Regions from separate parts of the Exiguobacterium sp. MH3 genome, predicted to be linked through region 3. Evidence: predicted binding sites of a transcription regulator. Region 3 holds the regulator's gene; each other region holds the start of a gene.

Region 1 (8,282 bases), 790 kb from region 3:
ACGTTTCATCTCGTTCGGCTCGATGATCGTACCCTTCGGCGCTTTGATGAAATCAAGTTCTTGACCAATCATCATGACCTTGTCCATGCTCCGTCCGAAGACGACGATTTTCCGTCCTGCTTCTACAGAAGCATTGACGACTTGTTGCAGACGATAGATGTTCGACGCAAACGTCGCGAAGATAATCCGCCCTTCCGCTTTACGGAAGATGTCTGAGATCGTTTCCCCAACGACACGTTCACTCATCGTAAACCCTTCCACTTCTGCGTTCGTTGAGTCCGATAGAAGACACAATACACCTTCTTTACCGAGTTCAGCCATTTTCGCTAGATCAGCTGGCTCTCCGACTGGCGTGAAATCGAACTTGAAGTCCCCTGTATGCACGATGTTCCCTTGTGGTGTTTTGACGACGACACCGAACGAATTCGGAATCGAGTGTGTCGTACGGAAGAACGAGATGCTTGTCTTCCGGAACTTGATGACCGAATCTTCATCAATCTCATGCAGTTCCGCGTTGCGAAGCAAACCATGCTCTTCTAACTTCACCTTGATGAGACCCATCGCAATCTTCCCAGCGTAAATCGGTAAGTTCACTTGTTTAAGCAAGAAAGGCAGACCGCCAATGTGATCTTCATGACCGTGTGTGATGAAGACGCCTTTGACCTTATCCTTGTTCTTGATCAAGTACGTGTAATCTGGAATCACATAGTCGATTCCGAGTAATTCATCTTCTGGGAACATGACACCCGCGTCAATGACGATGATCTCATCTTGGAATTGAACGACATACGTGTTCTTCCCGATTTCCCCGAGTCCACCGAGTGCGAAAACGGCGGCCTGATGGTTTTTGACGAACTTCATTCGAACGTCGCAACCTTGAAATCAGGATGTTGTTGTTCGTATGTCAAAAATTCTCCGCTGACTTCGCGGATGAACTCGATGTTGATATCTTTGAGGTGGTCAATCGTTGATCGCACGTCACGAATGCTTTCCCCTTCTACATACATTGTTTCTGTCCGTTCACGAACAGGTGCTTCCGAACGAAGCGGTTGGTAAAATACTTTAAAAATCATGCCTAGCAACTCCTTATCAGTACATTGTTTTTTGTCCTTAGTACAGTATACACGATACACGGACTATTTTTCATCCTTATTCCGCATGTTCCCTTCAGGCAACACGCTTTTGGTTATGCTATACTTTCACGTGAACAGGTCATTTTGACCAATTAAAAAGAGAAGGTGAAACCATGGCAAATCAGAAAGTCGTCTTTTTCGATATCGACGGAACCTTATTGCATGATGGTCATTTTGTTCCGGAATCAACAAAACAGGCAATTCGTAAGCTTCAAGAAAATGGTGTCTATGTAGCCCTTGCAACCGGACGCGGACCTGCGATGTTGTCTGGAATCCGTGAACTACTCAACATCGATACGATTATCGGCTATAACGGGCAAATCGTCGTTCATCAAAATGAAATCATCTACAAACGTCCACAACCGAAGACGGATTTAACGCATTTAACGCAACAAGCGAAAGAAAACGGGCATACACTCGTTTATCTTGGCGAAACAAAAGGCTTCACGACGAAATCAAATGATGTTCATGTCGTCGATTCACTCGGGGAGCTTGATATGCCGTTGCCGATTCACGATGAAGAAGCATTCTTATCGCATGATGTTTTCCAAACGCTCGTCTACTGTACGGCTGAAGAAGAGAGCGATTATGTTAAACGCTATGACGCATTTGATTTCATTCGTTGGCACCCACATGCAATGGATGTCATCAATGTCGGTTCTTCGAAAGCAGAAGGGATCAAACAATTCCTGAAATTGACGAATATTCGCCGCGAAGATACCTTTGCATTTGGTGATGCTTTAAACGATCTAGAGATGCTTCGCTACGTCGGAACGGGTATTGCAATGGGCAACGGACTTCCAGAAACGAAAGCTGCCGCTGACTATGTCACGAAACCCATCCTTGAGGACGGTATCGCACACGGATTAAAAGAATTCCAACTCATTTAATTAAGTAAATGTAAAGCTGAGGCGCGCCTCAGCTTTTTTTAGTTCTTCACTTTATGAATCGCACGCTCTAGACGGTCGAGGTCCTCATTTTCACCAATGACGACGAGATAGTCCCCTTTTTCAATCATTTCGTCAGCTTGTAGAGAAATCAGAACGTTTTCTCCACGTTTAATGGCGACAACGTTCGCTCCGTATTTGCTCCGTAGATCCAGGTCAATCAATGTTTGTTTTGCCATCCGATCACTGACTTTAATTTCAACGATCGAAAATTCTTGAGATAAATCGAGATAGTCAAGAATATTGGAACTCATTAAACCATTTGCAATCCGGACTCCCATATCCCGTTCGGGGTGAACGATGAAATCTGCTCCGATTTTTCGTAATACTTTTTCGTGGTAATCGTTCGTCGCTTTAACGGTGATCGATTGTACCCCAAGCTCTTTTAAGATCAATGTCGTCAAGATGGATGCTTGAATATTTTCCCCGATCGCAACGATGACATGATCGAAGTTTCGGATTCCTAGACTCTTTAAGACGTTCTCATCCGTCGTATCCGCGATGACGGAATGCGTCGCAATTCCCATGAATTCATTGACGCGCTCCTCGTCGGAGTCAATCGCTAAGACATCATAGCCATTTTTCGATAATTCACGGACAATCGAGCCACCAAAGCGCCCTAGTCCAATTACTGCAAACTCTCCATTCATTTTCACAACTCTCCTTCACAATCGCTCTTCCTTAGTAGTGTACCCGATTCAATTTAAAAATACTATAAACGCCCCTGCGATTCGCAGAGGCGTGTATTCATCCATTATTTTGAGGATTTCCCACGTACATAATCGTTATCGAACAAGAAGAGTCGTAAAATCAAGTACAACGCCGGAATCAAGAGTAAGAGTCCGAAGATGAAGACAACGACGAGTGCGGAAGCCATTGTTTCGTTAACGACCGCTTTGTTGATATCGATATATGGATACAAGATATATGGTAAGTGCGTATAACCGTAACCGAACCATGCCACTCCATACTGTAGCATGACCGCGACGAAAGCAATTCCGTAATTCTTCTTCATGTAGACGAGTGTCACCGCAACGAGGAAGAAGATGAAACTAGCAGCGAACCACCACCAGTTCCCGTTTAAGATGTTCTCATAGTGCCATGCCGCTTGATTTTTCAATCCAAAGAAGACGAGTGCACAGACTAGAATCGTCGGACCACTCCAGAAGAGCGCCCACTTACGAATCAATGGCGTAGCCCCTTCATCCTTCGCTTTATCTGCGTAGAACAAGAGGAACATCGCACTGATATAGAGGACGGATACGATAGCGAGTGCTACGACCGACCAAGAGTAAAAGTTCGTAAATAATTTTGTTCCTAAAAACTCGACTGTTTCATTCGTTTTACGAATGAATCCACCTTGACTGATCGTCAAAGTCGTTGACATCGCCGCCGGAATCAATAGACCAGTTGCTCCGTATAAGAACGTATAGAACATGCTGTCGTTTGATCCATAATTGGCAAATGCATAGAAGCTACCACGAATCGCAATTAATACGAGAACGATTGAGGCTGGCACGAGCAGTGCCGTACCGAAATAATAAGCGGTATCCGGGAAGAACCCGACTAGTCCGACGAAGAAGAATACGAAGAAGACATTCGTTACCTCCCACACTGGTGAGAGATAACGAAGAATCAATCGATTCGTTAAATGATCCCGCTTCGTATATTTTGAATAAAAGGCGTAAAATCCAGCACCGAAGTCAATTGAGGCAACGATGAGATATCCGTACAGGAAAGTCCAAAGGACCGTAATTCCTAGTGTTTGAACGTCCAAATCGTTCCCTCCTTACTTGTTATCATCCACGAACATAGCTTCCCCACGTGCGTGGTGGTTTTCAGCAAGTTCTTGAAGTTCTTTTCCAACCGGGTTTTTCTTGAACATCCGTAATAATACGACTGTACAAATCGTACCGAGCATCAAGTACAAGGCACTGAATAGAATCAACATCGGACCAACAGCAGTTGATGTCGTCGCCGCATCTGCTGTCCGCATGATGCCGTACAGTGTCCAAGGTTGACGACCAATTTCAGCATACATCCAACCTGCTTCAATTGAAATCATCGCCAGAGGTCCACCGATGAAGACACCTCTTAAAATCCATTTGTTATAAGGATTTAATTTTTTCAAACGGAATGCCAAGATGAACAAGGCAGAGATGGCAGCCAAATACATACCAATCGAAACCATGATATCGAAGAAATAGTGAACGATCAGCGGTGCTTGATCTTCTTTTGCGAACTCATTTAGACCAATGACTTCTGTATCTGGAGCTCCACCCGCAAGAATTGAGAGTGCATATGGGATTTTGACGGCACCCTTGATTTCATAACTGCCGTCTTCTTGCTGATCAAGTATCCCACCGAAGATCAACTCGGCTTCACTTGTCGTTTCAAAATGCCATTCAGCAGCTGCGAGTTTCTCTGGCTGGTATTTCGCCAAGTATTTCCCTGAGAAGTCACCGACAAGTGCCGTCGAGAAGGCAAAAATCAATCCAGCCATGACCGTTAAGCGAAGTGCTTTTTTGTGATACGCTGTTTCCGCTGCCGAGAGTGTTTTTTTGCGGAGTAAGTGGAACGCCGCGATTGCCGCCAAGATGAATGCGACTGTTAAATAAGCCGATACGATGACGTGTGTTGCTTTTGTAGGTGTTGCTGTATTGAACATTGCTTTTAATGGTTCAATTTGCGTTAGCGTTCCGTTGACGATCTTAAATCCTTCTGGTGAGTTCATGAAGGAGTTGACCGTCGTAATGAAGAATGCTGATGCTGTCGCACCAATGACGACCGGAATCCCGATCAACCAGTGTAACCATGGGTTTTTGAACCGATCCCATGTATACAGATAAATACCGAGGAAAATCGCTTCAAAGAAGAATGCGAATGTTTCCATAAATAGCGGTAGTGCGATCGTTTGACCAGCCACTTGCATGAGTGACGGCCAAAGTAGTGATAATTGCAATCCGATGGCCGTCCCTGTCACGACACCGACTGCGACGGTAACGACGTATCCACGCGTCCACCGTCTTGCTAATAAAATATAATCCGGATCTTTGCGTTTCAGACCGATGAATTCAGCTGCGAGTACCATGAGTGGTACCCCGACGCCAATCGTCGCGAATATAATATGAAACGCTAATGTGAGCCCTGTCAACAATCGACTGAGCAATACGGGATCATTGAACATGTATATAGCCCCCTCTTCCTAAAACATACTTCTCTATATGGTCTATAACCGTATCATAGAGAACATAACCCTTTATGTCTGTTTATAATGTTTGATGTAACAAATTGTTCACATGTGCACGTGATTTTTTTCACAAAATGTTCGAAAACTCCTATTCTTACATATATAAAAAGCTTTCCCATTCTTGATTTCGAAAGGGAAAGCTTAATGTCCTTTATTATTTCATAAAACTTTTTAAACATATTCTCGGAAATAATGATCGAGTAAATCAATCACAAATGGAATAGCGGATTCATCTGGATTCAAGGTTGGTTGATGAAGTCCAGATGTCGGATTGTCGACTCCAAGCCAAAACATCATCCCTGGAATTTCCTTCAACATGAATCCAAAGTCTTCTCCTGTCATTGCTGCATCACATTCAATATAGTTCGCATTCATCTTAACGAATGATGAAAATTTATCAACGATGTGTCGGTCATTGACGACCTCGTAATAACGATTTCCGAATTGTAGATCAATCTTGACGCCAAAGGAAGCTTCTATTCCCCGGATGATGTCACGAACGCGTCGTTCCAGTTTTTCCATGTCTTCCCCGTTGAGTGCGCGCATCGTACCGTCAAGAACAGCTCTACCGGCGATGACGTTTTCTCGAATCCCGGCATCGACCTTTCCGATCGTGATGACGCTACAGTTCATCGGATTGATGGATCGGCTGACGATTGTTTGCAATTGCATGATCAAGGCTGCTTGCGCAACGACCGTATCAATCGTCAAATGAGGAAATGCCGCGTGACCACTTTGACCATAGATCGTGATATGGACTTCTCGAGCACTCGCGAACAAGACGCCGGGACGGCTTGCAATCGTACCGACTGGATACTCCGGTGCGACGTGAAGACCATACATCTCACTTGGACGATATTTTTCAAACAACGGACTTTTAATCATCGGTTCTGCCCCGCCCGGACCTTCTTCCGCTGGTTGGAATAAAAAGACGACATCATCCATGACCGGCAATTCAATGATTCGTTTCATCAATCCCAACGCAATCGACGTGTGCATATCGTGGCCACAGGCATGCATGAAGCCTGGATGTTCCGAGCAAAATGGAAGACCTGTCGCTTCTTCGATTGGTAACCCATCAATGTCTGCCCGGTATCCAATCGTCCGATTTCCAGTCAATCCTTTCACTCGAACGAAAACACCCGTTTCAAACGTGTCATACGTGACACGATCTGGTGGATAAGCACGAATTTGTTCCAATATAAAAGCTTGCGTCTTAAATTCCTTGAACCCTGGTTCTGGTATTTTATGAAGCGCGCGCCGCATTTCAATGGCGTATTCCATCTGACTGACTTCCTCCTTCTTCTTTTACGATATCCCAAAATGCTTGAACTTGTTTTAGTTCAAGCATCGATTCCGTAGACAAAATCCATGTATCTCGCTTTAATACCTTTCCAGATGATGTTTTTAACGGAAGCTGCATGACTTCATTTGATTGTTGGATCGTCGATTCGGGTAAAATCGCAAATCCAATTCCATGTAGAGCCATCTGCTTACATGTCTCGATTTGATCGACGACCAGCGTCCGCGATGGCGGACTTGCGAACCGATCTTGCCACCATTCTAAAATTTCTTGATAGTACGTTGAATCACTCTTGAACTGGATGAATGGTCGATCCGTCACGCGTAACTGTTCGATTGACGTCAACTCACTATCGACTAAATAGAGCGGATCCGAGAAAAGACGTTCTTTAACACCTTTCCAGTCCGGGTTTCCACGAATGATCCCGATATGAAAATGTTCCTCTAACATATGACGCATCATCTCACTGGACCATCCCGTGACAAGCTGAACACGGACATGCGGATAACGCTCAACGAATCGTTTCAAGACACGAGGGAGCCAATATTGCCCCATGATGGAAGCGACGGCAATCCGAAGCGTTCCATAAACGGCACCCTCTTCTGCTGTCAATTCACTTTTTAACTCAAGTTCCTTTCGATTCATCTCTTTTGCGAGACCGATTACTTTTTCTCCTTGTGGTGTGATGCTTAACCCACGCGATGAACGAATGAATAATTTTGTTCCCCAGCGTCTTTCAATCGCAACGAGACGTTGACTAAGCGCAGGTTGCGAGACGAATAATCGTTCGGCAGCGCGCCTCATATTCAATTCTTCCGATAAGGTGATCAACATTTCCATTTCCGACACTTGCAATGTGAGATTCGACTCCTCATGATATAAGATGGCATTAGTTTAACACGTTAGAAAGGACGATACATATGACACGCTATCATTTTATGTTCATCATCTCAACGATTGCAACGCTTGGCAGTCTCTATTTCAGTGAAATTCGTGGATTCATCCCCTGCCCTCTCTGTTGGTGGCAACGACTATTCATGTATACGACTGCCTTTTATTTGCTCATCTCGCTATTCCGGTCGAAAACGATTGATCCACTCTTCGTCCGCCTGTATGTGCTTGCCGGCTTTGGTGTCGCCTTGTACCACGTCATTCTTGAGCGCTTACCCGATGGCGAAGCGTTATGTACAAGCGGCTGTCTCATCAAGTGGGTCAACTATTTTGGTTTCTTGACGATTCCGATGATGAGTCTCATTGCCTTTACATTACTCTTGATTCTAGCGTTCTATCCAGCACGTTCGAACAATGAAGCATAAGATACAAAAAAGAGAAGTCGATTCGACTTCTCTTTTTTGTCGTTTGATATCACGCCCATCGATTGAAGACGCTGACGGCGCTTGAGAACGCAAGCTCTGAGAGCTGTCCCGTACCTTCACACCAGTCCCCGACGAAAGCGACACCTGCATGATCCGGAATATGAGTCGCAAGCGGCGCTTGCCCCATTTTCCATTTGATTTCTTGTACGACTGCTCGTTTGATCGTTCGTTCTGCGACGATACGTTGTCGCCAATCTGCAAAATGAACGTCAAGCATCTGTTCGATTCCTGTTCGGACATGTCCAATATAATCAGGATCCTCGAGTCGATCGT
Region 2 (8,282 bases), 1.5 Mb from region 3:
TGTCCGTTCACTTTCAAGTTTACGATACCGAATATGACTGATTAAAATCGCAAACCACGGCACCATCCCTGGTAGTACCGAAGCACTGTAGACATACACGAAGATGTTCGTATCCTTCCCGAGAACGAGTGGCAAGGTGATATCGAGAATGACACCGAAGAAAATCCCGATTGAAATCGCGAAGACCGTGTAGAGTGGAATGCCGCGTTTGTTGACCTTTAAGAAGAAGGACGGCACTTGTCCTTTTTCAGCCAATGCATAAATCATCCGGCTTGCGCTGAAGATCCCGGAGTTACAACCGGATAAAGCGGCCGTGATGACGACGAAGTTGATGATCCCGGCAGCAATCGTGACACCAACCTTGGCGAATGTCGCAACGAACGGACTGCCGAGATCCGATAACTCATTCCACGGATACACCGTGACGATGATGAAGATCGATCCGACGTAGAAAATCAAAATGCGCCAGACGACACCATTGATTGCCTTCGTGATATTCTTCTCTGGATCTTTCGTTTCTCCAGCTGTCACGCCGATCAACTCGACACCGATGTAAGAGGCGAAGACGATCGAGAGCGCAAAGAAGAAGCCGGTGAAACCATTCGTGAAGAAGCCACCGTTCGCCCAAAGATTCGAGAAGCCGACCGGGTTTCCGTCATTCCCTAGACCAAAGAAGATGATGCCGAATCCGGCGACGATCATCAGAAGAATCGTTATTACCTTGATTGAGGCGAACCAAAATTCGAGCTCACCGAACATCTTGACGGAAGCAAGGTTCGCGAGCGTCAAGAGAATGATGACGACGACGCCTGGAATCCAAGTCGGTAGCTCCGGCCACCAAAAGCGCAAGTATGTCCCGACAGCGATGACTTCACTCATCCCGACGACGACCCAGTTGAAGATATTACTGCTTGCTGTCAAGAAACCAGCTGCTGGATGGATATAGTCGTTTGCGAACTTTGCGTACGAACCACTGTGAGGATGGGTGTAGACCATCTCACCAAGTGCCCGCATGATGAAAAAGATAAAGACTCCTGCTAGCATGTACGCGAGTAAGACGGATGGTCCCGTCCAAGCAATCGTACTCGATGCTCCAAGGAAAAGACCGACCCCGATCGTTCCTCCGAGTGCAATCATTTGTACCTGTCGTGCTGTTAAATCTCGTTTCAAATTCGAACTCATCATTTCCCCCAAAAAAATTCTGTGACGTCATAATGTTCAGACAATTTGTCCGAATAACTATAACGCTGAGTATACTATCCTCAGATAGAACTCGCTAGTCTTTTTGAAAATTTGGGCTAAAGGTTTTCAAAAGTAAAAAGATTATGAAACAACTGTGTAATGGCTTTCATTTGCCTGCTAAGAGAGAGACAAGTCGCTGACCGAGTCTCCCGAAATATAGGTGTTCCGAGGTCGCTAGTACGATCAAGTCATTACGCATTGTAAGGTCACCTGACAGGGTATTTCCCTGTTCTGTCATGAATCGAATCGAACGAACACTTTCAAAGAGCGTACCTTTCCGTTCGAGTAAATGTGATTCATCAGAATTTGCGGCAAGCAGAAAATCGTCGTACCGAGCGAACTGAGAAAAGGCGATCGTAGGTGCCTCACAGACGAGATCTTCCTCTTGATCGATACGAATGAAACGGTAATCAGAGTAGTAGAAGAACCAGATTTCTTTTGATGAACAGACGTTTAAGGCGTAACAATCATCAATCGGGTATTGACGGTTTTTATATTTTACTTCGCCCGTATCGTCAAAAGCGACGAGACCAAAGGCACCATTTGAACTGGTTACGGCGTCAGCATAGACACCTTCGTCAAAATAACTGACCCAAATCCACCCTCGTTCATCGATTTGCATGTTTTGAATCCCATCATCTAAACAAAATTGATTGACTAGATTTCCCTGAACATCATAAATAAAGGCATTCGGCAACCACGTTCCGTCTACGTCATCATCGCAACGGGAAGCGACGAGTAACAAACGTCCATCCGGAAATCGATCGACGAGCGAAAAATCAATTTCGCTTTTTTTAACGATCGTCGTCTTACGCCAATCATCCTTCAATTGATGAATGGAAAGGACGTGTTCATTGCGTGCTTCGTCGAGGGTTTCTTCGACGATTAAAATATGTCCGTCGACGGTGATCCCAGTCGCGACAGGATGACCCGACCGGTAGGATGCAGTCAAACGACGGAGTGGAAAATGGGCAAGCGGGGATGTGAGCATGGCAGGACCTCCTGTTTGTTTAAAAAAACAGTCCGTCGTCAGACAGACTGCTAGTTGTTCAAACCGTTCGTTGACGGCGTTTGTAGATGACATAGAAGATGATCAAGACGACGGCAGCGATTAGGACACCGTTCGTGTACGGTGCAGCCACTTCCTTGATCGAGCGCCAGTTCGTTCCGAGCGTTTCACCAAGATACAGGAACAAGATCGACCACGGAATGATCGCAAGCACCGTATAAAGAGAAAACTTCGTTTGATCCATCTTGGCAAGACCTGCCGGAATCGAGATGGCATGACGGACGACCGGGATGAAACGGGCTCCAAAGATGACGCCTTGTCCGTACTTTAAGAACCAACGCTCGGCTAGATCGAGATGATGTTCTGAAATCAAAACATACTTCCCGTATTTCAGGATAAGGGGACGACCGCCGTAGCGAGCGAACCAATATAAGAATAATTGCGAGAATAATCCACCGATGACGGCAGCGACGATAGCGAGCGGCCAGCCGATCGTTCCTTGGGAAATCATGAATCCTCCGTAAGAGAGGACGATTTCACTCGGTATGATTTCAATCATCAACCCGAGGGCGATGCCGAAATATCCGAGATCGGCAAGCGAAAGCAAAATCTGGTTGACGACTTGAGATAACACGTTAGACAACTCCTTTGTATCAGTTCATTCCTTTATTTTAGAGAACCGAGGACGAAATGAAAAGGAAAAAAACGGAGACAATTTAAAAGACGGATCCGCGATGACAGCGAATCCGTCTTGTTTTTATAATACGACCGCAGCGATCGTACCGAAGATGAGTAATGGAATATTGTAGTGCAGGAACGTCGGAATGACCGTTTCTCGCATGTGATCGTGCTGACCATCAGCATTCAAACCACTCGTTGGTCCGAGTGTCGAGTCAGACGCCGGGCTACCCGCGTCACCGAGAGCACCGGATGTACCGATGATGGCAATCGTCGCTTCTAAGCTGAATCCGTACTGGATACAAAGTGGAACGAAGATGGCAGCGATGATCGGAACCGTCGAGAAACTGGAGCCGATACCCATCGTGACGAGAAGACCAATCAAGAGCATGACGAAGGCGGCAACGAGTTGCGAATCGCCCATCAACGCTTTCGAGTTCTCGACGAGAGGCTCGATATCGCCCGTCTTACGCAAGACGTTTGAGAATCCGTTCGCTGAAATCATGACGAAACCGATGAATGACATCATGCGCATACCGCGTGTAATGACGTCATCTGCTTCACTGAAGCGAACAAGACGAAGCAACAAGAAGAGGATCAACCCCGTCGTCGCAGCGAGAATCATTGATCCGGTCTGTAGTTGTACGATCAAGGTCGCGATGACGACAACACCACTTAAGACAAGCTTTGTTTTCGTGATGACCGGAATTTCATAATCGTCTGGAGCGATGTCGCGAATCTCATACGTCCGCTCTTTCCGGTAGGTGTACAAACCGATCAAGAGACCAACGACCATTCCGAGTGCTGGAATCGCCATCGCTTCGATGACGGAAGCTCCAGCAGTATCGAGACCATTTGCCTTCAGGTTCTTCAGCAAAATCTGATTGAGGTAAATGTCTCCGAATCCAACCGGTAAGAACATGTACGGTGTCACAAGACCGAACGTCATGATGATTGCTATCCGGCGTCGATCGATCTTAAGCTGAGAAAAGAGACCAAGCAACGGCGGAATGATGATTGGAATGAATGCGATGTGGATCGGCAACACGTTTTGTGAACTGATCGCAAGCAAGAGAATCGCGAACAAGATGAATCCTTTTAATTTTTTGACGGATGCGGCACTTGCGTTACCACGCGAACGCGCAATCAAAGAGTGCGCAAGTGCATCCGGTAAACCTGTTTTCGAGAGGGCGACGGCAAATGCACCGAGCATCGCGTAGCTAAGGGCAATTTCTGCTCCGTCACCAAGACCACCGGAGAATGCTTTTGTCGTCGCAGTCAGGTCAAGACCACCGACGAGACCACCAGCAAACGAACTGATGACCATCGCGAGCACGATGTGGACGCGGAAGATCGCTAAAATAAATAGTAAAAAGACGGCAAACAATACGGCGTTTATCATTCAGTAAAACCACACTTTCTTTTGTTATCACTGTACTATACTAAAGTATCTTACAGCCATGTTGGAATGCTGTCAAGAGTAAAAGTCTGACCTCGTAATCGAAAGATGAATGATACGCTTTTTAGCTCTCCACAAGAAGTTACATTCTGTTATACCCCGAAGCATGAAGTGAGAAGCGTTTTGATCACTGAAAATGACTCATACGAAAAACGTGCCATCCTTCTCCGTTACGAGAAAATATGGCACGTTATTTTTAAATTAAGACGGAGTAGAATATCCGAATCTATTTGCGTTTCTTCTATAGAGAGTGATCAGCAATCGACGACGTCAAGTTTACCAGTTCCTGGATCGATGACGAGTCCGTGGACGTTCGTCCCAGGTGGTAGTAATGGGTGGTTCTTCACGAGGCTGACCGAGTGAGCGACGCTTTCTTGAACTGACGTGAAACCACGCAACCATTGATTCAAATCAACACCAGATACTTCGAGCGTGTGAAGAATCTGTTGGTCGATGCCCCGATCCTTCATTTCACTGATCATGTGTTTTGGATCAATCGTGCTCATGCCGCAGTCGTGGTGACCGATGACGACGACTTCTTCAGCACCAAGAGCATACAACGCGACGAGAATCGAGCGCATGACGGAACCAAATGGGTGCGATAGGATAGCACCGGCATTTTTGATGATCTTCGCATCCCCGTTCTTAAGACCAAGTGCGTGTGGGAGGAGTTCCGTCAAGCGGGCATCCATACACGTCAGGATGACGACCTTTTTGTCTGGGAACTTATCCGAGACGAACTGCTCATACTGTTTTTCGGCGACGAATCGCTCGTTGAAGGCTAGCATTTCCTGTACAACTGACATTCAAGTGTCCTCCTTTAGTGGTAGCTCTTAATATGTACCCCATATCAGAATACAAGATGATGAAACGGCTATCAAGTCACGAAAATGCGAGGTGTGACAAATCGCACACATCCATGTACATGAAGCAAAACGATAAAAAAGAGGATTTTACAACAGTTGTAAACGCTATCAAAGGTGTGAGGGAATTCACAGGATGGTCATGCACAAAACAGGAAAAAGGGGTTATGATTGATTTGTGAAGGAAAGCACAAACTATTGAAAAACAGCTTGGCATTCCTGACATAATGGTTGGCAAATCAAACTCAGATTCGTTCCACGACAGGGAGGAAACCACTCATGGCTGTGAAAGAAAAAACAAAATCGACGGCAACGCCGGTCGAACAAGCAGTTGGACAAATCGTTGAAAAAGGGCAACGTGCATTACAAGAATTACTGACATTCGATCAAGAAAAAATCGACACGATCGTCCGGGATATGGCACTTGCTGGACTCGAACGACACGTCGAACTCGCTCGTCTCGCAGCAGAAGAGACGGGACGCGGTGTCTTTGAAGATAAGATGATTAAAAATATGTTTGCGACAGAATACATCTACAACAGTCTACGTCATGAAAAAACAGTCGGGATTTTAGAAGAGGATGTCCAAAACGGCATCACCTATATCGCTGAACCGGTTGGTGTCGTCTGTGGTGTCACACCGGTCACGAACCCGACATCAACGACGATGTTCAAAGCATTGATTGCAATCAAGACACGCAACCCGATCGTCTTCGCGTTCCACCCATCGGCACAACGGTGTTCCGTCGAAGCAGCGAAAACACTCCGTGACGCAGCCATCAAAGCTGGGGCACCGAAAGACTGTATTCAATGGGTGGAAGAACCATCACTTGAAGCAACGAAAGTCTTGATGAACCATGAAAAAATCGCCATGGTCCTTGCGACAGGTGGAGCAGGAATGGTCAAATCAGCGTATTCAACAGGTAAACCGGCACTCGGTGTTGGACCAGGGAATGTTCCGTGTTACATCGAACAGTCTGCGAAAGTCAAACGGGCAGTCAGCGATCTGGTTCTCTCAAAAACGTTTGATAACGGGATGATTTGTGCGTCTGAGCAAGCCGTCATCGTCGACCAAGAGATTTATGCGACGGTTCGTGCGGAAATGGAAGCACTCGGTTGTTACTTCTGTACACCGGAAGAAAAACAACGCCTTGAATCACTCGTCATCAAAACCGATACGTGTGCCGTCAACGCGGACATCGTCGGGAAACCTGCGACATGGATCGCAGAAAAAGCCGGCATCGATGTTCCGGAAACGACGGTCATGCTCGTCGCAGAACTCGAGCACGTCGGAGCGGCAGAACCATTGTCTCATGAAAAACTCAGTCCCGTCCTCGGTGCGTATCGCGTGGCTTCGACCGAAGAAGCGTTCACGATTGCTGAACAAATGCTTGAAATCGGTGGTCTCGGTCATACAGCTGTCATTCATACGACGAACGATGACTTGATGACAGCGTTCGGACTCCGCATGAAAGCCTGCCGGATCCTCGTCAACAGCCCATCTGCTCATGGCGGAATTGGTGATCTGTACAACGAGTTGACACCATCTCTGACACTCGGTTGCGGATCATACGGGAAAAACTCTGTTTCTGAAAACGTGACAGCGAAACACTTACTCAACGTCAAAAAGGTGGCGAGACGACGCGTGAACATGCAATGGTTCAAGGTCCCTGAAAAAATCTACTTCGAAAAGAACTCTGTTCAGTACTTGCGGTCGATGACAGACGTCTCACGAGTTATGATCGTGACGGATCCAACGATGGTACAGTTCGGGTATGCCGATAAAGTAATTCAAAACTTGCCACAGTCCGTCAGTTACCGAATCTTTGACCAGGTTGAACCAGATCCATCGGTGACGACTGTTCAGACGGGTGCCCAAGCGATGCGTGACTTCAAACCTGACTTGATCATCGCTCTCGGTGGTGGTTCAGCGATGGATGCTGCAAAAGGAATGTGGCTCTTCTACGAACAACCGAACGAAACGTTCTCGAACTTACGTCAAAAATTCCTTGATATCCGCAAACGGGCGTATCAATTCCCGACACTTGGTCGTCAAGCGAAGTTCGTCGCGATTCCGACGACTTCTGGTACGGGTTCAGAAGTGACACCGTTCACCGTCATCACGGATAAAGAGAAAAACGTCAAATACCCGATTGCTGACTATGCATTGACGCCAGACGTCGCAATCGTTGATCCAGAATTCGTCATGACCGTCCCAGCTTCAATCACTGCTGATACCGGAATGGATGTCTTGACGCATGCGACAGAAGCATACGTCTCGGTGCTTGCGAACGACTACACGGATGGACTGGCACTCAAAGCAATCAAGATGATCTTCGACTACTTGCCACGAGCATATGCTAACGGATCAGACGCCGAAGCACGCGAAAAAGTGCATAATGCGTCAACGATGGCAGGGATGGCATTCGCGAACGCCTTCCTCGGCATCAACCACTCGATCGCACACAAAATCGGTGGCGAATTCCACACGCCACACGGACGGACGAACGCGATCCTGATGCCACACGTCATTCGCTATAACGCGTCACGTCCAACGAAACTAGCAGCATTCCCGAAATACGAATCATTCGTTGCGGATGAGCGGTATGCCGACATCGCACGCTACCTCGGTCTTCCGGCAGCAACGACGGAAGAAGGGGTCGAATCCCTCATCCAAGCCGTTGCTGATCTTGGACAACGTCTCAACATCAAAATGTCATTCAAGGCGCAAGGCATTCAAAAAGCAGACTTCGAGGCAAAACTCGATAAGATGGCAGTCGATGCCTTCGAGGATCAATGTACGACGGCGAATCCGAAGATGCCGCTTGTCGCTGAGTTACGGACGATCATGGAACAAGCATACGAAGGCATCTAATAGAGAAAAAATACCATGGCACCTGATCGTTCAACCGGCTTCTCACTGTGAGAAGCCGGTTTTTATTTTGGAAATCAGTGGAGACAGTCAGAGAAAAGGTGGGATATAATGGCTGTTGAATGAATTTGATGTTTTTGGTTTCGCTGTAGCAGGAATA
Region 3 (8,282 bases):
GAACGAACAATGGGACCGAGATCATCAAGTGTGACGTCACGTCCGGCGGTGCGATCAATGCCGCAACGACGAACAGCGCAAAGTACGCATATTTCCGATTCTTTCGCATGAAAATTGGCGTCACGAGACCAAGACGTGTCAGAAACATCGTCACGACCGGCAATTGGAAAAGAAGACCGAACGGAATCGTTAATCGGATTAAGAAACTGAAGTAGTTCTCGACTCCGATGACTTGTTCGATTCCGAGTTCCTTCCCTAGTTCAGTCGAAACTTTTAATAAGAAAGGTAACAACCAAAAGTACGAGAAGGCTACACCAGCCAAAAACAGAAAGAAGATGACCGGAATATACGTCAATGTCGCTTTTTGCTCCTTGTCATACAGACCAGGGCGGACGAATGCCCACAGTTGATACATCCAGAACGGTGATGCCAACACGATTGCGATGATGAACGCAAGATTCAAATATAACATTAAAGGATCTGCGACGTTGAAGGCATTCAAACCGATACCGAGCTCTTTTAAGTCCGCTTGCAAGAAGCGAACGAGCGGTCGGACGAGCGGAAATGCAACAGCGAACAGGACGACGACGATGATAAGCGACCAGACGATCCGTTTACGCAGTTCGTCCAGATGCGACGTCACGCTTTGTTCTTGATCAATCGCCATGATTCAATCACTTCTCTTTCGGTTCATCCTTTTTATCGTCGTCCATGATACCGTTCGTTGCGCTCTTGAACTCTTTCAATGTCTGACCCGCAGCACGACCAAGTTCAGGTAACTTCTTCGGTCCGAAAATGATTAATGCGACGACACCGATTAGTGCTAAGCTACCTGGTCCGATGAATGCTATAGTTGACGGGATAAGGTTTTCCATTATGATTTCACTCCTTCAGCTGATTGCGAATAATGCTTCATGAAATAAACTAACGACTGCAACTCGATCGATAAATCGATGTGATGGACCCGGACGCTCGCTGGCACGTTCAACCGCGCGGGCGTAAAGTTCAGGATGCCAGTCACACCATACTCGACTAACTCATCCGCTACTGACTGCGCGAACTGGGATGGAACCGTCAAGATGGCAACATCGACCTGATTCGCTTCGATTTGTTCTTTCATGTCCGAAACATGATAGATTGGAACGTCATGCGTCGTTGTTCCGACCTTCTCTTCGTCCGCATCAAACGCAACGACTATCCGAGTACTATTATTCTTTAAAAAGTTATAATTTGCAAACGCTGTTCCGAGATGACCGACCCCGATTAAGGCAACATTCGTCACCTCATCTTGATTCAAGGTTTTGCGGAAAAACGTTAAGAGATGTTGAACGTTATATCCATACCCCTTCTTCCCTAATGCCCCAAAGTAGGAAAAATCGCGACGAATCGTTGCTGAATCAACCTTCACCGCCTCGCTTAACTCAGCAGAAGAGACGCGGAGCTTGCCTGAATTGTATAAACTTTGGATGAAGCGATAATATAGCGGCAACCGTTTTGCTGTCGCTTGTGGAATTTTTGTGTCTGGTCCATTCATCCTGCAGTTCCCCCTTCGGCCACATCCATCGTGGCACCCAAATCTTTGCAAAAAGCTTTCTACTCTCCTTGATTGTAAACCACTTCACATAGAGTCACAAATAATATATTCCGCAGGACCTCGCGCTTTTGTTCGTGATAGACTAAAGGGTGGAAGGATGGATGGAAATGATACTCTTACAAGTCAACCAACTCTCGAAATCATTCGGCGTTGAGCCGATTTTAGAAAATATCAAATTGGAAGTACAAGAGCGTGACCGGATTGCGCTCGTCGGACGAAACGGTGCCGGTAAATCGACCTTGCTCAAAATCATCGCTGGCGAACTCAGTCATGACTCGGGCGACATCATGAAAGGCAAGGATGTCAAAATCGGTTATCTCGCGCAAGACAGTGGTCTCGAATCGAACGAGACGATCTGGAACGAGATGCTGACCGTCTTTGAACATCTCCAAGAACAAGAACGAACACTACGCCGGATGGAAATCGAAATGGGCATGGAGCATATCTTGAACGATCCGGTCGCGTACGATCGTCTCCTAAAGACGTACGATCAAGCGCAACACGACTTTTCAGAAGCGGGTGGTTATCAGTTCGAAGCGAATATCCGCTCCGTCCTGCACGGCATGCGCTTTTATCCGGACGATTATTCGCGCCGGATCCAAACGTTATCCGGTGGTCAACGGACACGTCTCGCCTTAGCGAAGATGCTCCTGCAAGCACCAGAGCTCCTCATTCTCGATGAGCCAACCAACCACCTCGATATCGATACGCTCGCTTGGCTCGAAAGTTACCTCGGCGGTTATCGTGGTGCCGTTCTGATCGTCTCGCACGACCGGTACTTCCTTGACCAAGTCGTCAATGTCGTCTATGAGCTGTCACGCAATGTCTGCCGTAAGTTCACCGGTAACTACACGAAGTACTTGGAACAAAAAGCGGCATTGTACGATCAAGAAATGAAACAGTTCGAACAGCAACAAGAAGAGATCGCGAAGATGCAGGACTTCATTCAACGCAACATCGCTCGGGCGACGACGACAAAACGTGCCCAAAGTGTCCGGAAGCGACTCGAGAAGGTCGACCGACTCGACCGACCAGATGGCGATGAGCGTAGCACGGTCCTGTCCTTCCCGATTGAAAAACAGAGTGGGAACGACGTTCTTCAAGTCAATCAACTGGCGATCGGTTACGAAGAAGCTGTCTCAAAAGACATCACGTTCCGCTTGCAACGCGGTGAATCACTGGCACTCGTCGGACCGAACGGCATCGGAAAGTCGACGCTCTTAAAAGTCCTCGTCGGTCGCTTACGCCCCCTCTTCGGTGATTTCCGTTTCGGAACTGGCGTCTCGATCGGATATTACGATCAAGAGCAGGCAGAACTCAATGACCGGAACCGCGTCATCGATGAGATTTGGAACGAATGGCCTTTGATGCGTGAACAAGAAGTCCGGTCTGTCCTCGGGCAATTCCTGTTCAGCGGTGACGATGTCTTCAAAATCGTCCATGAGTTATCTGGTGGCGAACGCGGACGTCTCGCGCTTGCGAAACTGAAACTCCGGAAGACAAACGTCCTCGTCCTCGATGAGCCAACGAACCATTTAGATCTAGATTCGAAGATGGTCCTCGAAAATGCGCTCGTCGACTATGAAGGAACACTACTATTCGTCTCTCACGACCGTTACTTCATCGACCGGATCGCGACCCGTGTCATCGAGATGAGTGAAACCGGTGTGACAGAGTACCTTGGCGATTATTCGTACTATACAGAAAAGAAAGCAGAGCAAGAAGAAATCGCTCGTCTTGAAGCCGAGGAAGCAAAAGCAGCAAAAGTCACGGCATCGAAGACGATCGATAAAGAAGCGCAGAAGGAAGAGCGCAAGCGCCGTCAGCAAATCGAACAACTCGAACAAGACATTGAGCGGCTCGAACAGCGTTCAGCGGAGATCGAACAGTTGCTTTGCGAACCGGAAGTCTTCAATGACATTCCGAAAGCAACGGCACTTTCGGCAGAACGTGATCAGATTGATGTCGATTTGCTCGAATTAATGGAACGATGGGAGAACCAACACTGATGCGGACGAAGAGCTTTTTCATCAATCTCATCTTAGGATTACTATCCGGTGTTCTCTATTTCGTACCGTTATATGCCGATTATGTATCCGTCTTTATTCGTCCAGATGCCTTCAATGCTGCACTTCCTTTGTTCCTCTTGATTTCCTGCATGATCGGTCTCGTCATCCAGACATGGAGTGGGCTCTTCATCAGTTTACTCTCGGGATTATGCTGTACGCTCCTGACGATACAGCTATTCGTCGAACTCAATGATCCGTTGATCTTATCGTATTACGGTAGTGTCTCTCCAATCAGCGCTTTCTTGATCAGCTGCGTCGGAATATGGGCACTCGCAATCGTCTTTTATTTGCTCGATGGCTATCAGTACAGTAAACGTCATGGTCTTGAAGCCTCTTCAAACGAAATCGATCCGCAGCCTTGATGAATCAGATGAACGACATGAAAAAAGGAGTGGAGATTCCGGTAGTTAGACCGGTCTCTCCACTCCTTTTTGTTTGAATCAAAACGAATCATACGATGAGTCAGGCATTCACACTTCGATCATTTCGTCGGTCGGGCAATCGTAAACGTCTTCCCGATCGTCGCATAATCATTTCCTGCTAAACGAGCGACAGCCTTCAAGCCTGCCGCGTCAATTCGGAACGACTCGACGAGTTCATCTGCAACGTGATAGCGCAGTACTTCCCCGATTAGAAGATCGGCACCTTCTAGCTCGACGTGTTGCGTCAAGCGCATCTCGAAGCGAATTTTCGCTTCCGCGATTCCGGGTACTTCGATTGCGTCACTATCGACGAGTGTTAAATCCGTCCGCTTAAGCTCACTTTCACCGTAAGCAAGTGGCGCTGCTGTCTCATTGACTGCGTCGACGATCTCTTCGCTGACGATATGGATGACATAACTTTGTTTCGCTAGGATGTTACGTGCCGTATCCTTCTGCCCCTGATCCGTCCGTTGTACGGCGATCACCAGTTGCGGCGGACTGCTTGAAGCGACCGTAAAGAAGGAAAACGGTGCGGCGTTGACCGTCCCGTCTTCTCCTTGCGTTGTCACGAAAGCAATCGGACGCGGAATGATGCTTCCGATCAGTAATTTATAATTGTCTTTTGCGCTAAGCGTTGATGCCTCAAACTTCATGAATGACCCACCTTTTTCTTCACCCGATGAGTGCAGCGAGTGAGTAGTCTCCAGCACCGATCATCGCTACACCAAGCGCGATGACGATCAATGCCATGTTGTATTCGTACCCGTTCTGCGTCACCCAGTAACCATTCGCACCGTGTACTTTAACGATCGCGACAAGCATCGATCCGATGATGAGGAGTGCTGCGATCCAGAGGAATACGCCTCCTGCAAACAACAAGCCACCGATCAATTCAGCAAGACCTGCTGTAATCGCGAGTGCCTTCCCTGGCTTCATGCCGATTGATTCGAACCAACCGCCTGTTCCAGCGATTCCGTGTCCGCCGAACCAACCAAATAATTTTTGTGTCCCGTGTGCAGCGAACGTTAAGCCGATGATTAAACGAATAATTAAAAGTCCTGTATCCATCATTGCTCTCTTCTCCTTTTACCTAATGTATTTTAGTTACTTTAAGTAACTCAATAAACAGACTATATCTTATCACTTACTAAAAGTAAATAGATTTGTTTTAGTTCTTTTTGTTACATTAAGTAAAATGATTCGATTTTTTTAGCAGAAGCGGGTATACTACAACTATAGAAAGGATGAGTGCTGATGGAAGAAGTCGCAATCCAACCGGCTCTTTGTCCCAAAGTCGAACATGCCTTTGAAATCTTAGGTAAGAAATGGACGGGTCTGATCTTACGTCACTTGTTGACGAAGACATGTCGTTTCAATGAGATTCAAGATGCCATTCCCGAATTATCAGGTCGTATGCTCACGGAACGTATGAAGGAGCTCGAAGCGGAAGGCATCGTCATCCGGACTGTCATTCCCGATCGTCCGATTAAGATTCAATACAGTTTGACCGACAAAGGGCGCCAACTCGAACCGGTCATTCGTTCCATTGAGGAATGGGCCGAACTACAAGACTAATGTATAGAAAAGCATCTTCTTCGGAAGGTGCTTTTTTATATGTCCTTTGACATTGATAATCATTATCAATTAAAGTAGAGAAGTACAGTGAAAGGAGGAAGATGCATGCATATCGCGATTGGATTCGTCAGCATGTCCGGGAATACGGAAGATATCGTCTCGATCATTCAACATGAACTCGAGCAACACGGTGTCAACGTGACGATCACGGAACTAGATCAATTCGTCGGGGAGGACTTATCACGTTTTGATGGTCTATTACTCGGCTCATATACATGGGGAGACGGTGATTTACCGTATGAAGCAGAAGACTTCGTTGAGGAGCTAAGGGAACAATCCTTAGACGGGATACCGGCGGCTGCTTTTGGTTCGGGGGATCTTGATTATCCGAAGTACTGCGCAGCCGTTGATTTGATTGAAGACGCATTAAAAGAAGCTGGGGCGACCCTCGTCACGGATGGCTTGAAGATTGAGTTTGATCCGAATACCCCGGAGAAACAAGCCGCTTGTCGTGCATTCGCGCAAACGTTTCATCGCTTTTTACAACAGGTTCATTCTTGAGTGTCGTTTGAATCCGTACTGTAAGGGAATCGTTAAAGCAAACTCTATGAAAGTGAGATGAATGTTTTATGACGATTCAAGCACTCGTCTTTGACGTCTACGGTACATTATTCGATGTCCATTCCGTCAAAGAACAAGCCGAAGCGCTTTATCCGGATCACGGAGAAGCGATCAGCAAACGCTGGCGGGAGAAACAACTGGAGTACTCTTTCCTCCGACAATTGAACGGACAGTATGTGCCGTTCAGCCAAGTGACACAAGATGCTCTCCGCTATACGTTACTCGAACTGAAGCTTCATGTGACCGAGGAACAAATCACGACCTTAATGGAGACGTACCTGACGCTTGATGTATATCCTGAAGTCAGCTCCGTTCTCGAGACGATGGCGGACAAACGTCTGGTCGTCTTCTCGAATGGTTCCCATGATATGCTCGATCCGCTCATTGAGCAGTCAGGCTTAGCCGATCGGTTCGAACATCTCGTCAGTGTCGATGATATCAAACAGTATAAGCCAGCACCTGCATCCTATATGCATGCCTTAAACACGCTCGGTCTAAAACGCGAGGAGATCCTCTTCATGTCCTCGAACGGTTGGGACATCACCGGGGCGAAGAGTTTCGGCTTCAAAACGGCATGGATCAATCGAAATGGACTTCCGGTCGAGGAATTGAATCTCGATCCCGATCGTATCTATGATGACTTGACGGGTATCACTGAATGGCAATGAACGAACAACAGCGGACTCCTTATTTAGGAATCCGCTGTTTTCATGTCTTCAGTAATTCGAAAGACGGGAGTAACCCTTCTTGAATAGATCGAGCTTCAGACCGCCTTCTTTTTCGATGAAGAAGAGGTATTCGTTTTGATCCGTATCTTTATAGAAGACCTTAAATAACGTCAACATCCGCTCTTTATTGTTCTCAACAGCCGTCACCTCGTGCTTTGAGATCACCTCGGCTTGGACTTGTTCTGCATCCATCTTTTGAATCATTGGTTCGAATGACTTCTTTTCTTGATCCGTCACCGGTGTTCCGGAAGCAATCATGAAATAATCATCACTCGCCTTGTTCGTTAAACCATACTTCCGATCGACGATGACGACGTTACTGAGCTTACCATTGATTGTCTGATCAAAAGCATATAACTTTTGAATCCGGGTCTTTTCCCCTTCTGCTCGTCCGATTTCGTAAAGTGGACGTTGTTTCGTATTCGTCTCGACCGCTTTTTTATCGGGTACGAGTTCTTCCTTATAGGCGACTTGGTATGCGTTGACGATTTCTCGGACCTGAAGTCCGATCGCGACGATGACCAGTACCGCTAACAATGCGATGATGACTTTTTTCATTCCATTTCCCCCAAGTTGTTCGGATTCCTTACTTTAAATCTAGCCCAGGTTCTGCGTTCATGGCAAGTGTCGAATAGCGTAACGCGCGATATGGATGAATTGCAGCCGCTCCGATCATCGCTGCATTGTCTCCACACAGGTGCATCGGCGGAATGACGAGATCGATTCCTTCCTTCGCACACGCCGCTTCGAGACCTTGGCGTAATCCTTTGTTAGCAGCGACGCCACCAGCAAGTAGCAATTGACGTCCCCCTTTATCCTTCACGGCACGAACCGCCTTTGTCACGAGTACCTCGACGACGCTCGCTTGGAAACTTGCAGCTAAATCTTCCGGAATGATCGTTTCTCCCCGTTGTTCGGCGTTATGCACGGCATTGATGACCGCTGACTTCAAACCGCTGAAGCTAAAGTCGTACGAGTCCTTCTCAAGCCAGACGCGTGGAAAATGGAACGTATCCTGACCAGTCTGTGCCAATTGATCGATCCGTGGACCACCCGGATACGGTAACTGCAACGTTCGAGCAACTTTATCATAGGCTTCCCCCGCGGCATCATCCCGTGTTTCACCAATGACTTCATATACACCGTCTTCTGGCATGTAGATCAGTTCCGTGTGCCCACCTGATGCAATCAAACAGACGAGCGGGAACTCAAGCTCTTGCACGAGACGATTCGCATAGATATGACCTGCGATATGATGAACACCGATCAATGG
Region 4 (8,282 bases), 1.2 Mb from region 3:
CAACCCAGAGCGTCTTGAGTTGAAGAAATACAACCCACGTCTCCGTAAGCACACACTTCACCGTGAAGTGAAATAATTGAGATGGAAGCCGTCACTTCGTGTGATGGCTTTTTTTGTGGAAAGGAAGACATTCATGAATAAACAAGAAGTACGCCGTCTGATCAAAGAACGACTCGATATGATGGAGAACCGTGCGGAGAAGGAACGGTTGATTCACGAACATGTATTATTATTACCTGAATGGCAACAAGCGACTTGTGTCGCGATCACATTAGCTTTTCGAAATGAATGTGATACAAGAATGCTGATTGAACAGGCGTGGCAAGAGGGCAAGACGGTCTTGATACCAAAAGTAGTCGGAGACGAGATGATCTTTTATGAACATGGACCAGAAGATCAACTGCAAGCAAATCAGATGGGGATTTCTGAACCGACCGCTTCAGCACGTCGCGCTTCACTTGCTCAAGCAGAGCTTTGCCTTGTTCCGGGTCGTGCCTATCGACGGGACGGCTATCGGTTAGGATGGGGGGGAGGTTATTACGATCGTGCACTCGTGACCTATGCAGGATGTAAAGTATCGATTGCCTTTTCTGAACAACTTCTTTCAGATTTTGAAGTGGAAGCCTTTGATATCCCAGTTGATCTGATCGTCACTGACTTAGAGGTCATCCGATGCTAAGCGCGACCATTTTGTTTTGTCTATTGCTTGCTTGGACCGGACGATCTTTTCGTTTATTGACGACAAGTGGTGCGATCATGACCTTGCTCGTCGGTAGTGGTGTCTCATTCGGATTCGGTTGGCAAGGATTAGTAGTACTCTTACTTTTCTTTGGTAGCTCGAGCTTGTTATCGAAGGTCGGACGGTCCAGAAAACAATCGGTCGACTCCATCGTTGAGAAAGACGGCGCGCGTGACGGATGGCAGGTCCTTGCGAATGGAGGGCTAGCGTTCATTGCTGCCTTAGCGTATGCCATGACGATGGATTTTGCGTATCTCTTGTTGTTTCTATTCGTCATCGCAGCATCGAATGCTGATACGTGGGCATCCGAAATCGGACCGCTCTCAAGACGTGATCCATGGTCGCTCAAAACGTTACGACGGGTACCAGCAGGAACAAGTGGAGCGATGTCGCTGATTGGAACGGTCGGTACGATCGCAGGAGCTGCGTTCATCGCGATAGCAGCGCATTGGATATTTTCTCTTTCTTTAAGAGACGTCTTACTCGTAACAAGCATCGGTGTACTCGGGAGCCTGCTGGATACACTATTTGGAGCAGTAGGGCAACGCGTTTACCGATGTACAGTTTGTGGGGAATACACAGAAAAGCGAAAGCACCATGGGCAACCGACAGCTTATGTTTCAGGTATTCGATTTTTAGGGAATGATGCTGTCAATGTCTTAACGAGTGGTTTGGCAAGTGGAATCGGGTTTATCATCGTTCGATTCTGGTAACTGGAAAGTATATGAGTATGTAATTCCTTATGTTAGGATATCAATGACACAAAACGGACAAATGTGATTAATTTCACATGATACAAATAATGTGAAAGATGTTACAATTTATTTGTGAGATAGTTAACAAACTCTTAGGATGAATGAAAGGGTGGACATAACGATATGGAATTACATGCGAAAGTGACACGAGTAGCCCTCATTGGAGCTGGTGCAGTCGGTTCAAGCTTTGCCTATCAGATGTCAACAGCTGGGCTTTGTGAAGAACTTGTCATCATTGATGTCAACAAAGCCAAAGCAGAGGGCGAGGCAATGGACTTAAACCATGGAACACCATTTAGCTCTTCACCGATGCGAATATGGGCTGGCGACTACGCGGACTGCCGCGAAGCGGAAGTCGTCGTCATCACGGCAGGCGCTCCACAAAAACCAGGTGAGACAAGACTCGATCTCGTTGCAAAGAATGCGTTGATCATGAAAGAAATGATTCGTCAAATCATGGATTCTGGTTTTGATGGGATCATCGTCGTGGCTTCTAATCCGGTTGATATCATGGCGCATCTTGCCTGGAAATATTCCGGTCTTCCGAAATCCCGCGTATTTGGATCAGGAACGGTGCTTGATACAGCACGTCTGCGTCAAATGCTTGGAGAATACTTTCACATTGACTCCCGAAATGCCCATGCCTATATTCTTGGAGAACATGGTGATACGGAATTCGCTGCCTGGAGTAACAGCCGTATTTATGGAAAAACGATTGATGAACTACTTGCTGAAGACGATCGTTATTCTCAAGCAGATCTTGATCAAATTTACATCAACGTCCGAGATGCTGCTTATCATATCATCGAGCGCAAAGGGGCAACCTACTATGCGATCGGGCTTGGGCTTGTTCGGATCGTTCGTGCGATCCTCGGAAATGAGAACTGTCTATTAACGGTCGGTGCGCATGTCGATGGGCAGTATGGCATTTCCGGTATCCACATTGGAGTTCCCGCCATCATTAATCGTCAAGGTGTGCGTGAAATCATTGAAGTCTCATTGACGGAAGAAGAGTTGAAGAAATTCCATCATTCTGCTGATGTATTGCGTCAGACGCTTGAACCCGTCTTGCAAGGATAAGCGTACGCATCATGCTGAAGGTATTACCGAAATAAAGTAGTAAAAAAACTCAAGTGTCGGACTTGCTTCATATTGTCCACACTTGAGTTTTTTTGATGTAAAGAACGAATACATAAAAAATCACATCTATTCGTCCAGTAGTAAAAAGAGAAAAATCTAGGTTTTATTTTACTAGAAAAGGGTTAAGTAAGAGATAGAAGCATTTTTACGTCATTTTTTGTACGTCATGATACCCAAAAAGGAGAGAACCGACAGTCATGTATACTTTTCGAAAACTAACTAAAGAGGATGCAGAACAATACTGGAATCTACGCCTTGAGGGATTAAAAAATCATCCAGATGCATTCGGTCATTCGTTTGATGATGAACAGCAAACCCCGCTCCGCGAAGTACAAGAAGGACTTGAGGGAGAACCCGACTCCGATGAGGTTTGGCTTGGTATGTTCGACGGTGATACGTTGTTTGGGTTTGGTCAGGTCAAACCATATGAATTGTCACGTGAATCGCATAAAGCGATGATTTCTGGAGTATACGTATCACCTGAATATCGCGGGGGTACTGGTCGCGCTTTAATGGAAGCCTTAATCGAGGAAGCGAAAAAATTACCGGACGTCGAGCAAGTCATTCTTGCCGTTTTATCAGGAAACGAAGCCGCACAAAATCTTTATGAGTCGCTCGGTTTTGAAGTATATGCCGAAGACCCAGATTCCGTAAAATTAGAAGACGGCACATATCGTGATGATATTTGGATGAAGAAGTACGTCTAAGTTTTTCAGAGGATGTAGATTAGAAGCTGTAGCAAAAAAGTGCTACAGCTTTTTTGCATGGTATCCGTAGGATATCAGTATCGGCAAAGAATGAATATTTGTTATCATGAGAACAAAGCGGATGTCACATCGTAGTCCGATTGAAAGGGAGCGAATGAAAATGAAAGAAGTCATACGTACGATTGAAGAGCTTGTCTCGATTCCGAGTCCAACAGGTTCGACAAAAGAAGCGATTACATATGTAGAAAAGCGATTGGTATCAGAAGGAATCACGTATCGAAAACTTGAGAAAGGAGCGATTTTAGCGACACTACCTGGTGCTTCAACGCGTACGCGGTTACTGACGGCACACGTCGACACACTAGGAGCGATGGTGAAAGAGATTTTACCAACAGGACGACTTCGTTTATCACAACTGGGGGGATATGCTTGGACAGCAATTGAAGGTGAGAACTGTCTCATTCACAAGATGGACGGTCAAACGATTTCAGGTACAATCGTGTTCCACCATTCGAGTGTTCATACGTCGCGCGAGACGAATAAGACGGAACGCTCCGCTGATAATATCGAAGTACGGCTCGATATCCGTTCAACGACAGCGGAAGAGACGCGCGTTGCGGGGATTGAAGTAGGAGACATCGTAACATTTGATCCGCGATTCCTCTACACGGAAACGGGATTCGTGAAGTCGCGCCATCTCGACGATAAAGCATCCGTTGCTTTGTTGCTTGAATTGATCAAGGAATGGAAAACAATCGAGCTGCCACACACGGTCCAGATTCTGATTTCAAATTACGAAGAAGTTGGATTCGGTGGAAATGCTGGATTCACGGAAGAAGTCGCAGAATACATCGCGGTCGACATGGGGGCACTAGGAGACGGTCAACACTCCGATGAATTCACGGTCTCGATCTGTGCGAAAGATGGTTCGGGTCCATATGACTTGGCTTTACGCCACCAGTTAACGCGTTTAGCACAACGTAACAGTATTCCATATAAGGTTGATATCTATCCATTCTATAGCTCGGATGCCTCAGCGGCAGTAAGTGCGGGACACGACGTCCGGCACGGATTGTTCGGTCCGGGAATCGAATCGAGTCATTCGTACGAACGTACACATGAGACGTCGTTACAAGCGACATATGATTTGTTGCATGCCTATGTAAAGGAGCCGATGGTTGATGAAGACACTGTATGACGTACAGCAGTTACTCAAGACATACGGAACATTCATCTATCTTGGGGACCGAGCGTCCGATATCGCGATGATGATGCTTGAACTCGATGAATTACAAGAAGCAGGCGTTTTGGAACAACGTCAGTACGATTCAGCGAAACTAATCTTACGACATGAATTAAAGCGTTCACAATCCGATAACATTTAAGATTGTGCAACCCTTTGCGCAAACGGGTTATGTCCGGTAAAATGAGGAAGCAGACATTATATGAGTATAGGGGAGACGAAGCAATGAAATGGTTACTCGGCATTGATATCGGCGGCACGACAGTCAAGATGGCAATTTTGGATTTGCAAGGGATCATCGTAGAAAAGTGGGAAATCGAGACGGTCGTTTTGAATGATGGCGTACAAATTCCTGGAGATATCGCAAAATCCTTCTTTGAGAAGTGTCAAGAGAGCAATAAACGACCAGAAGATTTCGTCGGAGCGGGCATCGGTGCGCCGGGATTCATTGATTTCAATACAGGTGTCGTTGAGAAAGCAGTCAATATCGGTTGGACTAACTTTGAACTCATCGGTGAATTCGAACGTTTGACGGGTTTACCGGCTGTGCTTGAAAATGATGCGAACGCAGCGGCAATCGGTGAGATGTGGAAAGGTGCCGGTAGTGGGGCAACCGAACTCCTTGCTGTCACACTCGGTACGGGCGTCGGTGGTGGTCTGATCACGAACGGACAAATCGTGCATGGTACAGTCGGAATGGCTGGAGAAATCGGTCATATCACGATGTTGCCTGAAGGTGGCGTCCTATGTGGATGTGGTCGCAAAGGATGTCTTGAGACGATCGCGTCAGCAACAGGGATCGCTCGTCTTGGTCTTGAGAAGCGTAAAGGGAAAGAAACGTTACTCAACGACATCAAGGCAGTGACAGCAAAAGACGTATTCGAAGCGTATGAGAAAGGAGACCGGATTGCAACGGAAGTCGTAGAAGAAGTGACGTTCCATCTCGGTCTTGCCATCTCCAACTTAGCGAACAGTATTAACCCGGAAATCATCGTTATCGGTGGTGGTGTGTCAAAAGCGGGCGAGACATTGCTTGCACCACTCCGTCAACAGTTCGAACGCTTCGCTTTACCACGGGTTTTCGGATCAACGACGTTCAAGATTGCCGAGCTTGGAAACGATGCAGGAGTCATCGGCTGTGCATGGCTTGCGAAGCAGATGTTTCTCAAAAAATGATAATATTCAATTTCAGTAAAAGGTTCGCTTCGGCGAATCTTTTTTTTGTTTACAAACGTACAGTAATTATGTGATTGTTAAGTATCTTCCGGATTCCAGTTGCATTTTTGTAAAACTAAGCGTAAAATTTTCACGTGATATGGGTATATGTAAATTATGAGGTAAGTTGTGTGAACTGAAATCAGAAAGCACATGTAAATTAGGAGGCAGGTTTTTATGCAGCAAGACGCAAACATCTGGTCGCGAATGCGCCTAAAGATGGGTCAAGGCGTTCGCAGCACCTATAAAGAGCACAAGCTCTTTTGGATTGCGACCTTATTGATTTGGTTAAAAACGTATTTAGCGTATACACTTTTCTTCAACGTTCCCGTAACAAACTCTGCGCAAGCATTCATTCTACTAATTAACCCAATTAGTTCAGCGCTCTTCATGTTCGGGTTCAGCTTCTTCTTCCGAGGAAATGTTCAAAAATGGTTCATCTACGGCACACTGTTCGTCGCGACACTCATTTTATATGCGGACATCATTTTCTTCCGCTTCTTTAATGACTATCTGACGTTGCCGGTATTGTTCCAAACATCGAATGCGGAAACTGTTTCTGCATCGCTCGGGTCACTTTTGAATTGGTCCGATTTATTGATCGTCGGTGACTTGATCATCTTACCGTTCTTCTTACGGAAAATGGACATGTCAAAAAATGTTGCGTCACGTGGACGCGCGATTCTCGCATTCGTTGCAGCAGTTGTCGTTTTCCTTGGAAACTTGACGCTCGCTGAGACAGAACGTCCAGAATTGCTCACACGTGCCTTCGACCGAGAATTGCTCGTTAAAAACATCGGAACATTTAACTTCCATATGTATGATGCTCTCATTCAGTCTAAGACATCTGCGCAAAAAGCACTCGCGGACAGTTCTGAACTGTCGGAAGTTCAAAGTTTCATTGATTCAAAACATGCTGAACCGAACCCAGCTATGTTCGGAAAGTACAAAGGAAAGAACGTCATCGTCGTTTCCTTTGAGTCGGCACAATCCTTTGCAGTTGGATTAAAAGCACCAAACGGACAAGAGATTACACCGAACCTGAATAAGTTGATCAAGGAATCGCATTCATGGGATAACTTCTATCACAACACAGGACAAGGGAAAACGGCAGATGCTGAGTTCATTCTCGAAAACTCGATCTATCCACTTGGACGCGGTGCAGCATTCTTTACGAACGGAGAAAATGAATTCCGGGCAACTCCTGAAATGCTGAAAGAAGACGGCTATTATTCAGCTGTTTTCCATGCAAACAACAAATCGTTCTGGAACCGAGACATCGTCTACAATAGCTTTGGCGTCGATCGTTTCTTCTCAGAGACGGATTATGACCTAGGTGATCCAGCAGATTTGACGGAGTGGGGCTTGCTCGATGATAAATTCTTTGAACAGTCATTGCCGATGTTGAAAGATTTACCACGTCCGTTCTATTCGAAGTTCATCACATTGACGAACCACTATCCATTTGAGATGCCAAAACCAGAAGATGAACTTGTACCACCGCTTGAGACAAGTTCTACGACGCTGAACCACTACGTTCAGGCACTAGCGTATCAAGATATGGCACTCGGTAAATTCATCGAGGGTCTGAAAAAAGATGGTACGTGGGATGATACGATCTTCATGGTCTATGGTGACCACTATGGTATCTCGACGAACCACAATGCTGCGATGGCAGAACTCATGAACAAAGATGAGTTGACGCCGTATGATGTCGCGCAATTGCAACGTGTACCATTCGTGATCCATTTACCGGGTCAAACGAAAGGTGTCAAACATGAAGACGTCGCGAGCCAAATCGACATTAAACCGACATTGCTTCATCTGTTAGGACAAGACTTCAAGAATGAAGTATTGTTCGGTACTGATCTCTTCTCGAAACAGCACAAGGATTATGCGCTGTTCCGCGATGGTTCCGTCATAACAGACAAAACGGTTTATACGCAGGAAACATGTTATGATCGTCAGACAGGTGAAGAGGTAAAAGATGGAGAGTTAGCAGAGATGTGTAAACAATCTACGAAACAATCCGAGAAGGAGTTAGGACTTTCGGATAAAGTCATCTATGGTGACTTGCTCCGTTTCCTTCAAACTTCAAAATAAGATGAAGAAAACGAATCTACTTTCGAGTGGATTCGTTTTTTTGTAGAAAGGCAAATAAAAAGAGAGATGCGCGAGGCATCTCTCTTCAGATTTTAGACAAAAGGGCTGACACCAAAAAATGACGCATCTTTTCACGCCCTTTCCTCAGGCGTGTGCCTCTAACAGCGCAAAATTGCGCTTTTTCCTGTAAGAGTGGCGTGTAACGCGTCATTCTTTTGATACTCGGAAGAAGGATCAGGGAAGCGTTTTGTTCACTCGACATCGCTTCCTAGGGAATAACAAGCAAGAGCGACCCTGTAGCGAATTGAAGCGGCGCGATGCTTGTCTCAGGAAAACGATTCGAAACGAACAAAAAAGTGCAATCCTTCTCGTTAGAGAAA

The links. The regulator Rex, encoded in region 3, represses fermentation and respiration genes when NADH is low (regulators of the CRP and FNR family bind a similar motif). The targets are predictions, from matches to a motif close to TTGTGAAATATTTCACAA.
Region 1: a site for Rex is predicted at 5,386-5,403, ahead of U719_RS11085 (cytochrome ubiquinol oxidase subunit I). Genes of this name have one in related genera too.
Region 2: a site for Rex is predicted at 5,428-5,445, ahead of adhE (bifunctional acetaldehyde-CoA/alcohol dehydrogenase). Genes of this name have one in related genera too.
Region 4: a site for Rex is predicted at 1,514-1,531, ahead of U719_RS04460 (L-lactate dehydrogenase). Genes of this name have one in related genera too.

The regions. Positions count from the first base shown of each region.
Region 1 covers NC_022794.1:2,076,375-2,084,656, forward strand. The annotation lists gene rnjA (ribonuclease J1) at 1-861, opposite strand, end outside; gene U719_RS11065 (DNA-dependent RNA polymerase subunit epsilon) at 858-1,073, opposite strand; gene U719_RS11070 (Cof-type HAD-IIB family hydrolase) at 1,247-2,023, shown strand; gene U719_RS11075 (TrkA family potassium uptake protein) at 2,062-2,730, opposite strand; gene U719_RS11080 (cytochrome d ubiquinol oxidase subunit II) at 2,835-3,857, opposite strand; gene U719_RS11085 (cytochrome ubiquinol oxidase subunit I) at 3,870-5,267, opposite strand; gene U719_RS11090 (N-acetyldiaminopimelate deacetylase) at 5,502-6,614, opposite strand; gene U719_RS11095 (LysR family transcriptional regulator) at 6,598-7,488, opposite strand; gene U719_RS11100 (disulfide bond formation protein B) at 7,554-7,949, shown strand; gene U719_RS11105 (FAD-dependent oxidoreductase) at 7,999-8,282, opposite strand, start outside.
Region 2 covers NC_022794.1:1,229,350-1,237,631, forward strand. The annotation lists gene U719_RS06210 (amino acid permease) at 1-1,185, opposite strand, end outside; gene U719_RS16415 (hypothetical protein) at 1,349-2,233, opposite strand; gene U719_RS06220 (DedA family protein) at 2,292-2,885, opposite strand; gene U719_RS06225 (Na+/H+ antiporter family protein) at 3,009-4,328, opposite strand; gene U719_RS06230 (carbonic anhydrase) at 4,643-5,194, opposite strand; gene adhE (bifunctional acetaldehyde-CoA/alcohol dehydrogenase) at 5,531-8,125, shown strand.
Region 3 covers NC_022794.1:2,868,642-2,876,923, forward strand. The annotation lists gene tatC (twin-arginine translocase subunit TatC) at 1-667, opposite strand, end outside; gene U719_RS14835 (twin-arginine translocase TatA/TatE family subunit) at 675-875, opposite strand; gene U719_RS14840 (redox-sensing transcriptional repressor Rex) at 875-1,534, opposite strand; gene U719_RS14845 (ABC-F family ATP-binding cassette domain-containing protein) at 1,702-3,603, shown strand; gene U719_RS14850 (hypothetical protein) at 3,585-4,025, shown strand; gene U719_RS14855 (flavin reductase family protein) at 4,145-4,738, opposite strand; gene U719_RS14860 (DoxX family protein) at 4,758-5,156, opposite strand; gene U719_RS14865 (helix-turn-helix domain-containing protein) at 5,340-5,660, shown strand; gene U719_RS14870 (flavodoxin) at 5,766-6,221, shown strand; gene U719_RS14875 (haloacid dehalogenase type II) at 6,290-6,949, shown strand; gene U719_RS14880 (hypothetical protein) at 6,998-7,567, opposite strand; gene tsaD (tRNA (adenosine(37)-N6)-threonylcarbamoyltransferase complex transferase subunit TsaD) at 7,596-8,282, opposite strand, start outside.
Region 4 covers NC_022794.1:892,955-901,236, forward strand. The annotation lists gene rpmG (50S ribosomal protein L33) at 1-76, shown strand, start outside; gene U719_RS04450 (5-formyltetrahydrofolate cyclo-ligase) at 134-679, shown strand; gene U719_RS04455 (DUF92 domain-containing protein) at 673-1,452, shown strand; gene U719_RS04460 (L-lactate dehydrogenase) at 1,618-2,574, shown strand; gene U719_RS04465 (GNAT family N-acetyltransferase) at 2,832-3,341, shown strand; gene U719_RS04470 (M42 family metallopeptidase) at 3,502-4,539, shown strand; gene U719_RS04475 (YqgQ family protein) at 4,523-4,726, shown strand; gene U719_RS04480 (ROK family glucokinase) at 4,810-5,760, shown strand; gene U719_RS04485 (LTA synthase family protein) at 5,977-7,902, shown strand.